2 regions of the Micromonospora sp. NPDC049301 genome follow, and region 2 is predicted to be linked to the other one. Evidence: riboswitches for the same ligand, from Rfam matches in the RefSeq annotation. Region 2 holds a riboswitch; the other holds the start of a gene.

Region 1 (4,564 bases), on a different contig from region 2:
GAGGCACGGTCAGCGCCAGGTAGCAGAGCCCGGCCAGCAGCAGCGCGGACTCGTTGCCGGTGGTGGCCGCGTAGTCCTGTCCGATCCGGAACAGCTCCCGCTGGCTGGCCACCAGGCCGAGGAAGTAGACGAGGCTGGAGTCCTTGATCAGCGCGATGAGCTGGTTCACCCAGGCCGGCAGCACCCGCCGGATGCCCTGCGGGACGATCACCAGCCGCATCGCGTCGCCCCAGGAGAAGCCGAGCGCCCGGGCGCCCTCCAACTGCGCGGCCTCCACCGACTGGATGCCGGAGCGGAAGATCTCCCCGATGTACGCCGCCGCGATCAGCGACAGCGCCAGGATGCCCAGCGGGTAGGGGTCGGGGCCCCACACCTGCATGCCCAGCGGCGCGAGCCCGACGCCGATCAGCAGGATCGTCGCGGCGGCCGGCAGCCCCCGGAACACGTCGGTGTAGACCCGCGCCGGCCAGCGCAGCCACCGGCTGCGGGAAATGCCGGCGACGGCCAGCAGCAGGCCCAGCACCGAGCCGAGCAGGGCGGCGGAGACCGCCAGGATCAGCGTGTTCGGCAACCCGACGGTCAGCATCTCGGGTAGTGCCTCGCGCATCGCGTCCCAGTCGAAGAAGGTCTCCCACAGGGTGCTCAACGGATCCATCGGTCGCCTCTCCTACCGCCCTGCTCGCTCGTCACCGGTCGTGCCTCAGGACGCGGCCGACGCCGACGGCACCGGCACCGTGCCGCTGCCGGGCTTGAAGTCCGCCGGGACCGGCCGGCCCGGGTAGTACTGCGCCTGCAACCGGCTCCAGGTGCCGTCCGCGATGACCTCGTCGAGGCCCTTGTTCAGCGCCTCGCGCAGCTTGTCGCTGCCCTTGGCGACGGCGTACGCGGTCGGTGCCGGGCTGAGCTGCTTGGCCGCCACGGTGATCTTGCCGTTGCTGTCGGCGGCCGACTTCTCGCCGATCTCGGCCGGGGCGATCCACGCGTCGGCGGTGCCCGCCTTCAGCTGGTTGATCGCGCCGTTGTAGTCCGGCACCCGGACCGGGTTGAGCTGCTCGCCGGTGGCGTAGTCGTCCTGGACGGTGCCCTGCACCACCACGACCCGCTTCCCGGCGAGCTGATCGAAGCGGGTGATCGGCGAGCCGGCCGGCACGTCGAGGCCGAAGTAGCCGAAGTCGTAGCCGTTGCCGAAGTCGACGGTCTTCTTCCGCGCCTCGGTAATGGTGATCGAGGAGCTGCCGACGTCGAACTTGCGGTTGTTGACCTGGGAGAGCAGCGCGGAGAAGTCGGTGCCGACGAACTCGACCTTCAGGCCGAGCTTGCCGGCCACCGCGGTCAGCAGGTCGTTGTCGAAGCCGGTGAACTTGCCGTCCTTGAGGTACACGTTCGGCGGTGCGTCGGTCAGCGTGCCGGTGCGCAGCACGCCCGGCTGCGCCAGGCCGTACGGGTTGCCGGCGGCGTCGGACGAGGTGTCGTCGCCGCAGGCGGTGAGCGCGGTGGCGGCCAGGATCGTGGCCGCGCCGAGGGCGGCGGCCCGGGTCAGGGCAGGAAGGAATCGCACTGGTGTCTCCGAAGGTTGCGCGGCGGCGGGCACAGGCGTACGCCGCCGACGGTGCGCCCGGTGGGGCGTACCGCTGGGGTGGGTTCGGGAAAGGGGTGCGCTAGTGCGCGGCGCGGCCGCGACAGGCGGCGCTGCAGACCCGCATCATGTCCACGTGCCGCCGGCGGGTCAGTGCCGGTGGTGGCCAGCCAGTGCGGGAATCCGCGGCGTCGGCCGATGGGGTGGTGCGGAGGATTCGCATGGTTCTCCCAGGTCTGTGCTGACCTGGGTGCCAGGCCACGCTTGCACCGACGTCGTGCCGGTGCCTGGTCTTCACCCGGGGCACCCCACCGCGGAGGAGGGTTGCCGGCCAGCGAGCCGGGGCTTCGCGCTGGCGCTCATGACCTGGGACGAGGCTAGCAGGCCGGTGCGGCGGATCGTCCAGTCGTTATGACCACGCTCACCGTGCGCGACGGGCATCCGGCCGGCAGGTCACCCGGCGTGCACGTGCGGCCGGTGGCGCCGGTCGGGCTCCTGGCGGCGCAGGATCTCGCGGGTGACGGGGGCGATCTCGCCCTGGCCGAAGGCCAGGTAGCGCAGGAAGTTTCCGCCCGGATTGCCCTCGGTCCACTCGAAGTAGATGTGCGGGCACCGCCCGGCCCGGTCGCGGATCTCCAGCAGCAGGGCGGCCAACGCGCTGGGCACCGCGGAGCTGGTAAGTCTGAACACCGGGTACCGGTCGTGCTCCACGCTGCCGCGCACCGCCAGCTCGGTCTCGAAGTCCGACGGGTCGGTGACCGTCACCTCCACGAAGATCACGGCGCTGTCGGCCGGGAAGTCGTTGTCCGCGACGGTCTGGGCGAGCTTGGCGCGGTACTCGGCGCGGTCCCCGGTGGCCGGCTCGTGGGCGATGAGGCGGATACGGCGCCCGCCACACTCCTCGATCAGCCGGATGGCCTCGGGGTCCAGGTCCACCCGGTCGACCCGCAGCTCGAAGGCCCGCACCAGCCGGGACAGCGCCGACACCAGAATCATCCCACCGATGAAGCAGGCCGCGATCTTCACGCCGTCGGGACGTTCCACCACGTTCGCCGCGGTGGTGTAGACGAAGGCGACCGCGATCGTCCCGAACGCGATGGTCCGGCCTCGCTGGCGCCGCCGCCGCGCCGCGAGGGTCACCGCCGTCGCCGCCGAGGTGATCAAGACCAGGACCCCGGTGGCGTACGCGCCGCCCTGCGCGTCCACGCTCGCCTCGAAGACGACCGTGATCAGGAACGCCACCGTGGTGAAGACGAGGACCAGCGGCCGGACGGCCCGGGCCCAGGCCGGCGCCATGCCGTAGCGGGGCAGGTAGCGGGGTACGAGGTTGAGCAGCCCGGCCATCGCGGAGGCGCCCGCGAACCAGAGGATGCCGATGGTGGACAGGTCGTAGACCGTGCCGAACACCTCGCCGAGGTACTCGTGTGCCAGGTAGGCGAGCGCCCGGCCGTTCGCCGGCCCGCCCGGCTGGAACGCCTCCGGCGGGATCAGGACGGTGGTGGCCACGCTGCTGGTGACCAGGAAGACACTCATGATCACGGCGGCGGTGGTGAGCAGCCGGCGGGCGCCGCGGATGCGGCCCAGCGGTCGGTCCTCGGAGTCCTGCCGGTCCCCGCGGATGTGCGGCATCACCGCCACCCCGGTCTCGAAGCCGGACAGGCCCAGCGCCAGCTTCGGGAACACCAGCAGCGACAGCCCGATCACCAGCAGGGGATCGCCGTGGCCGGTGGTCAGTGCGGTGGTCCAGTCCGTGACCGCGCTCGGGTGGGTGACCACCCGCCACAACGCGTTGACGATCACCACCGCGTTCAGTGTCAGGTAGATCGCGACCAGGACGACGGCGATCCCGATGGCCTCGCCGAACCCCTTGAGGAACACCGCGCCCAGCAGCGCCACCAACAGCAGCGTGAGCAGGACCTTGTGTCCCTGGAGCGCGCTGGGCAGGAACGGGTTCTCATCGATGTGCGCGGTCGCGTCGGCCGCGGAGAGGGTGATGGTGATGATGAAGTCGGTGGCCGCGAAACCGAGCAGCACCAGCACGAACAGCTTGCCCGGCCAGTAGCTCAGCAGGCGTACCAGCATCGCGATGGAACCCTCGCCGTGCGGGCTCTCCACCGCCACCCGGCGGTAGACCGGCAGCGCGCCCAGCAGCGTCACCAGCACCAGCACCAGGGTCGCCACCGGGGACAGCGCGCCGGCGGCCAGGGCCGCGATGCCCGGCTGGTAGCCGAGCGTCGAGAAGTAGTCGACGCCGGTCAGGCACATCACCTTCCACCACGGGTGGTGCCGACGCTCCGGCGGGCGTCCGTGCGGCCCGTGCTGCTGCACCGTCTGCTCGGAGCCGCCGTCGAACAGCCACGCCTGCAGCCGACCGGTCCGGCGGCCGGTGCGCCTGTCGACCTCCATCGGCGCTTCCCCCGTCATCCGCCCACGGTCACCGCGAGTATCCGTCAGCGGGCCCGGGCCCGTCCGCCGGTGCGGGGAACCCGCCCGGCCCGGGTGCCCCGGCAGCCGGCGCGTCAGCGGGTTTCGGGCCGTGGGCACCGGGGAAGCAGGGCCCTCCGGCGTCCCGCCCCGAACGGTCCGCGTGGTTCGGGCAGCCGCCGGACGGTGCGTGCGGGAGGGAGCGGGTCATGGTCGGCGGCCGTCGTTTCCGCCCGGGCGGTGGCTTCGGCCGCCGGCTCGACGAGCACGAGGTCCGCGTCGGCGCGACGCCGCGCACCGAGCCGGCCGCACCGCCCAGCGACGGCCTGGTCGACAGCGCCGTCTACATCCGGGGGCACCGGTTCGCGTCGCCGGCCGGCCTCGCCGAGACGTACCGCTGCCTGCAGGAGCAGGACGGCGCGATGGCCTGGATCGGGTTGTACCGGCCCGACATCGACCAGATCACGTCGCTGGCCCGGGAGTTCCGGCTGCACGACCTGGCGGTGGAGGACGCGATCAACGCCCACCAGCGGCCCAAGCTGGAACGGTACGGACACACGCTCT
Region 2 (4,564 bases):
GTGCTGATCGTCACGCTGAGCCCGTCCACGCAGAACCTGGAGATCCCGCGCTTCGTCGACGCGTTCCTCGGCGGTGGGATCGCGCTGCTGGTCACGGCGGTGCTGCTGCCGCTGAACCCGCTCCGGGTGCTCAACCGCGCCGCCCGGCCGGCGTTGGACCTGCTCGCCGCCCAGCTCGACGCCACCGCCGACGGGTTGCGCAACCGGGACCGCACCCTCATCCAGCAGGCGCTGGAGCGGCTGCGCAACAACAAGGAGGAGCTGGCCACGCTGGCCGAGGCGATCCAGGGGGCGAAGGAGACCGCCACCCTCTCCCCGGCCCGCTGGCACCGGCGCGACGAGCTGACCCACTACGCGGAGGCGGCCGACCCGATCGACCGGGCGATGCGCAACAGCGGCACGCTGATCCGCCGTTCGGTCACGCTGGTCGAGGACGAGGAGCCGGTGCCGGATCCGATGCCGGACGCGGTCAACCACCTCGCCGAGTCGGTCCGGCTGCTCAAGCACGAGTTCGCCGTCGGCGAGGAGCCACAGAAGGCCCGGGAACGGTCGCTGCGGGCGGTCAGCGAGGCCGGTCGGGCGTACGCCGCCGGGGTCGGCTTCTCGGGCAGCGTGGTGATCGCCCAGATCCGGACCACGGCGAGCGACCTGCTGGTGGCCTCCGGGATCGATCAGGAGGAGGCGAACCGCTGTATCCGCTCCACCTTCGGGGAGCAGGAGCGGCCGATCGGCGAACCGGCCGAGCCGAGCGAGGCGCCGAAACCCCCCACCGCCCCGCCGATCGGCTGACCGGGGCCGCTATCCGCTGGACGGCCCGGCTCAGCCCAGCCTGGCGAGCGCGGCGAGCAGCCGGTCCACCTGTGCGGCGGTGCTGCCCAGGCCGATGCTGGCGCGCAGCGCGGTGGGCGGCAGATCCCGCCGGCCGGTGCGCCCCGCGGCCTCGGCGAGCAGCCGCCGGGCCAGCGGGTGGGCGCAGAACAGCCCGTCCCGTACGCCGATCCGGTGGTCGGCGGCGAGCCGGGCCGCCACCTCGGCCGAGTCCCACCCGGCGACCACGAACGAGACGATGCCGACGCGGGGCGTGTCCGGGCCGAAGGTGCGCAGCTCCACCACGTGCGGCAGGGCGGCGATGCCGGTCCGCAGCCGGGCCAGCAGCGCCTGCTCGCTGGCGGCCAGCGCGGCCCGGTCCGCCCCGGCCAGCGCCGCGCACACCGCGGCCAGCGCCACCGCGCCCAGCAGGTTCGGGGTGCCACCCTCGTGCCGTGCCGGGCCGGTCGCCCAGGTCACGTCGTGGGTCGCCGGCCCGACGTGGCTGGTGGCGCCGCCACCGGCCAGGTACGGCGGGGCGGCGTCCAGCCAGTCCGCCCGGCCGACCAGCACGCCGGCGCCGAACGGCGCGTACAGCTTGTGGCCGGAGACGGCCAGGTAGTCCACGTCGAGCGCGAGCAGCTCGACCGGGACGTGCGGGGCGAGCTGTGCGGCGTCGACGACGATCCGCGCGCCGTGCCGGTGTGCCACCCGGGCCAGCTCGGCCACCGGCCAGAGTTCGCCGGTCACGTTGCTCGCACCGGTCACCGCGACCAGCACCGGCAGCGCCGGGTTGCTGTCCCGGCGCAGCTCGGTCAGGGCGGCGGCGAGGGCGCGTACCGCCCCGGCTGGATCGGTCGGCACCGGCAGCCGTACCGAGCCGCGCGGCCAGGGCAGCAGGTTGGCGTGGTGCTCGCCGGCGAAGGTGACCACCGTCGTGCCGGCGGGCACCGCCCGCGCCAGCAGGTTGAGCGCGTCCGTGGTGTTGCGGGTGAAGATCACGTGGTCGTCGGAGCGGGCGCCGACGAAGTCGCCCACCGTCTGCCGCGCCCGCTCGTAGGCCAGCGTGCAGCGCCGGGACAGCGCTCCCGCGCCGCGGTGCACGCTCGCGTACCAGGGCAGCAGCTCGGCCACCGCGTCGGCCGCAGCCCGCGCGCACGGTGCGCTGGCCGCGTAGTCCAGGTTGATCTGACCCGGCACGCCGAGCACGTCGAGCGGCCGCGACGGGGCCGGCGCGGGCGTCGCGCCGGGCAGGGTGGGCAGCGAGGGTACGAGGGTGACGGACACGCCGGAACCTCCGGGGTCAGGGACCCCGGGTGCGATGTCGGGACGGGGTCCGCGCTTGCCCAGCACGCCGATCGGGCTGGGCCCGGTCATCACCCGGGGCACCCCACCGCGAACTCGACGAGGGTTGCCGGCCAGCAAGCCGGGGCTTGACGCTGGCGCTCGTGACCTGCCGGCAGCATAGCGGCTGCGGATGCGCCCGGACCAGCCGGCGGCGGATGGCTACGCTGACCACATGGCCGACACCCCGTCCGGTGCACCCCTGCCGTCGCCGCCCGCGCCCGCAGCCCCGCCCGCGGGCGAGGCACCCCGGATGCCGCTGCGCCGACTGGGTTGGCGGCGGTTCCTGGTGCTGGCCGGGGTGGTGCTGTTCATCGCCGCGTGCGCGGTGTTCATGGTCTTCACGCTCGGCCAGTCGCTCGGCGTGCGGGCGCTGCTGATCGGGGTGGTCGCCGCCATCCTGCCGGTGCCGGTGCTGGTCGCCTGCTTCCTCTGGCTGGACCGGTACGAGCCGGAGCCGCTGAAGTATCTGATCTTCTGTTTCGCCTGGGGGGCCTTCGTCTCCACCGCCGCCTCGCTCACCGTGAACGAGTTCGCCGCCGCGCGGTTCTCCGACTGGGGGCTGCCGGCGGCGCTCACCGGAGTGCTGGTGGCGCCGTTCATCGAGGAGCTGACCAAGGCCCTCGGGCCGATCCTGCTGCTGGTGTTCCGCCGCCGGGAGTGGTCCGGGATCACCGACGGCCTGGTCTACTGCGGTCTCTCCGCGGTCGGCTTCGCCATGGTGGAGAACATCCTCTACCTGGGCGGGTACGGCTACGCGACCGGCGCCGACCGGTACGGTCCGGCCACGGGCACCCAGCAGGTCATCGCCATCTTCATCGTCCGGATCCTGCTGTTCGGGTTCGCGCATCCCCTCTTCACCTCGATGACCGGTGTGGGGCTCGGTGTCGCGGCCCGTACCGCCGACCGGCGCGTGCGCGTGCTCGCCCCGGTCGCCGGTCTGCTGCTGGCGATGATGCTGCACGGCACCTGGAACCTGCTGCCGACGCTCACCCAGGCCACCGGCGAGGCACTGATCATGCTGTACGGCTTCCTGGGCCTGATGGTGCCGATCTTCTTCGGCATGGTGGGGCTGGCGGTGTGGCTGCGCGCGTGGGAGGGGCGGCTGACCGAGCGGACGTTGCCGGACTACGTGCGCGCCGGCTGGCTGAGCCCGCCCGAGGTGGCCGCGCTGAGCAGCCTCGGCCGCCGGCATGCGGCCCGCAGCTGGGCGCGCCGGGTGGCCGGGGACGCCGGGGTGCGGGCGATGCGTGGCTACCAGTTCGCCGCCACACGGCTGGCCCTGCTGCGCGACGGGTCGCTGCGCGGCCTGGACCGCAAGCCCGCCGACCGGGAGCGGACGGCCCGCGAGGAGCGGGAGCTGCTGGAGGCGATCACCGCGTACCGGTCGTTCTTCGTGGGGCGGGACCCGCAGGCCCCGGCGGGAGTCTGGGACGGCGGCCGCTACCACCTGCGCTTCCCGGACGGCTCGCAGCGTCCGGTGTCCGCCCCGGAGGAGCCGGTGGTGCCGATCCCGGTGGTGCTGGCCGCGCCGCCGCCCCCGGTGGGACACGCCCCGCCCGGCTGGTACGGCCCTCGGCCGCCGGCGCCCTGGCCACCAGGTCAGCACTGACGGTCGGCGGGCGCTCAGGTCATCAGGGTGGTGAGGAAGTCACCGAGGCCCTGGGCCATGGCCATCAGCGCGGCACCGATCGCCTTGAACATCTGCGCGGCGCCGTCCGGCCGGAACGCCATGAAGTAGATCAGGAACGCGACGCTGCCCCAGGCCAGCAGCTTCTTCACGAATACCGGCATCGTCCCTCCCCAGGGCCACGGTCGCCGGATGGCTTCCCTTCGTGCGGCCCGGCAAACGGCGCGCGGCGGGGCCTGGTGGCCGGGGGAGGTGCGTCAGAGGTAGAGGCCGGTGGAGTCGTTCTCGATCCGCTCGGCGGCCACGGCGTGTACGTCGCGCTCCCGCAGCAGCACGTAGCCGCGGCCGTGCAGCTCGACCTCGGAGCGGTCGTCCGGGTCGAACAGCACCCGGTCACCGGAGACGATGGCGCGGACGTTCGGCCCCACTCCGACGGCGGTGGCCCAGGCGAGGCGCTTGCCGACCGCCGCGGTCGCCGGGATGACGATGCCGGCGGTGGAGCGCCGCTCACCCTCGCTGCCCTCCATCCGCACCAGCACACGATCGTGCAGCAGGCGGATCGGCAGGCCGTTGTCGAGATCCTGGTCGGCGGTCACGCCGCAGACGCTACCGGGTCGCCGGCGGCCGAGCCGACGGTGGTTACGCCAGAGGCGGTCGGGGCAATGTGTGGCGGAACTGCCCTATGGTGTCGGGAGCGGACGTAAGCTGTCCGACCTGTCGCTGTGGGCGGACCGGTTTCTGCCAGGAGGTGCGCTTGAGCCGCTTCGAGCGGGTACGCGGGCG

Evidence for each region. Region 2 has a riboswitch for S-adenosylmethionine ahead of AB0K07_RS24420 (aminotransferase class V-fold PLP-dependent enzyme). Riboswitches for the same ligand answer to the same signal wherever they lie in the genome.
Region 1: linked by a shared signal. The riboswitch ahead of AB0K07_RS08575 (ABC transporter substrate-binding protein) and the one ahead of AB0K07_RS24420 (aminotransferase class V-fold PLP-dependent enzyme) in region 2 are both predicted to bind S-adenosylmethionine.

What each region holds. Positions count from the first base shown of each region.
Region 1 is NZ_JBFAQO010000002.1:518,950-523,513, forward strand. It holds gene AB0K07_RS08570 (amino acid ABC transporter permease) at 1-655, opposite strand, end outside; gene AB0K07_RS08575 (ABC transporter substrate-binding protein) at 701-1,558, opposite strand; SAM riboswitch class IV at 1,832-1,943, opposite strand; gene AB0K07_RS08580 (amino acid transporter) at 2,030-4,000, opposite strand; gene corA (magnesium/cobalt transporter CorA) at 4,210-4,564, shown strand, end outside.
Region 2 is NZ_JBFAQO010000008.1:307,909-312,472, forward strand. It holds gene AB0K07_RS24415 (FUSC family protein) at 1-789, shown strand, start outside; gene AB0K07_RS24420 (aminotransferase class V-fold PLP-dependent enzyme) at 820-2,094, opposite strand; SAM riboswitch class IV at 2,141-2,261, opposite strand; gene AB0K07_RS24425 (PrsW family intramembrane metalloprotease) at 2,285-3,763, shown strand; gene AB0K07_RS24430 (hypothetical protein) at 3,778-3,945, opposite strand; gene AB0K07_RS24435 (co-chaperone GroES) at 4,039-4,377, opposite strand; gene AB0K07_RS24440 (AI-2E family transporter) at 4,536-4,564, shown strand, end outside.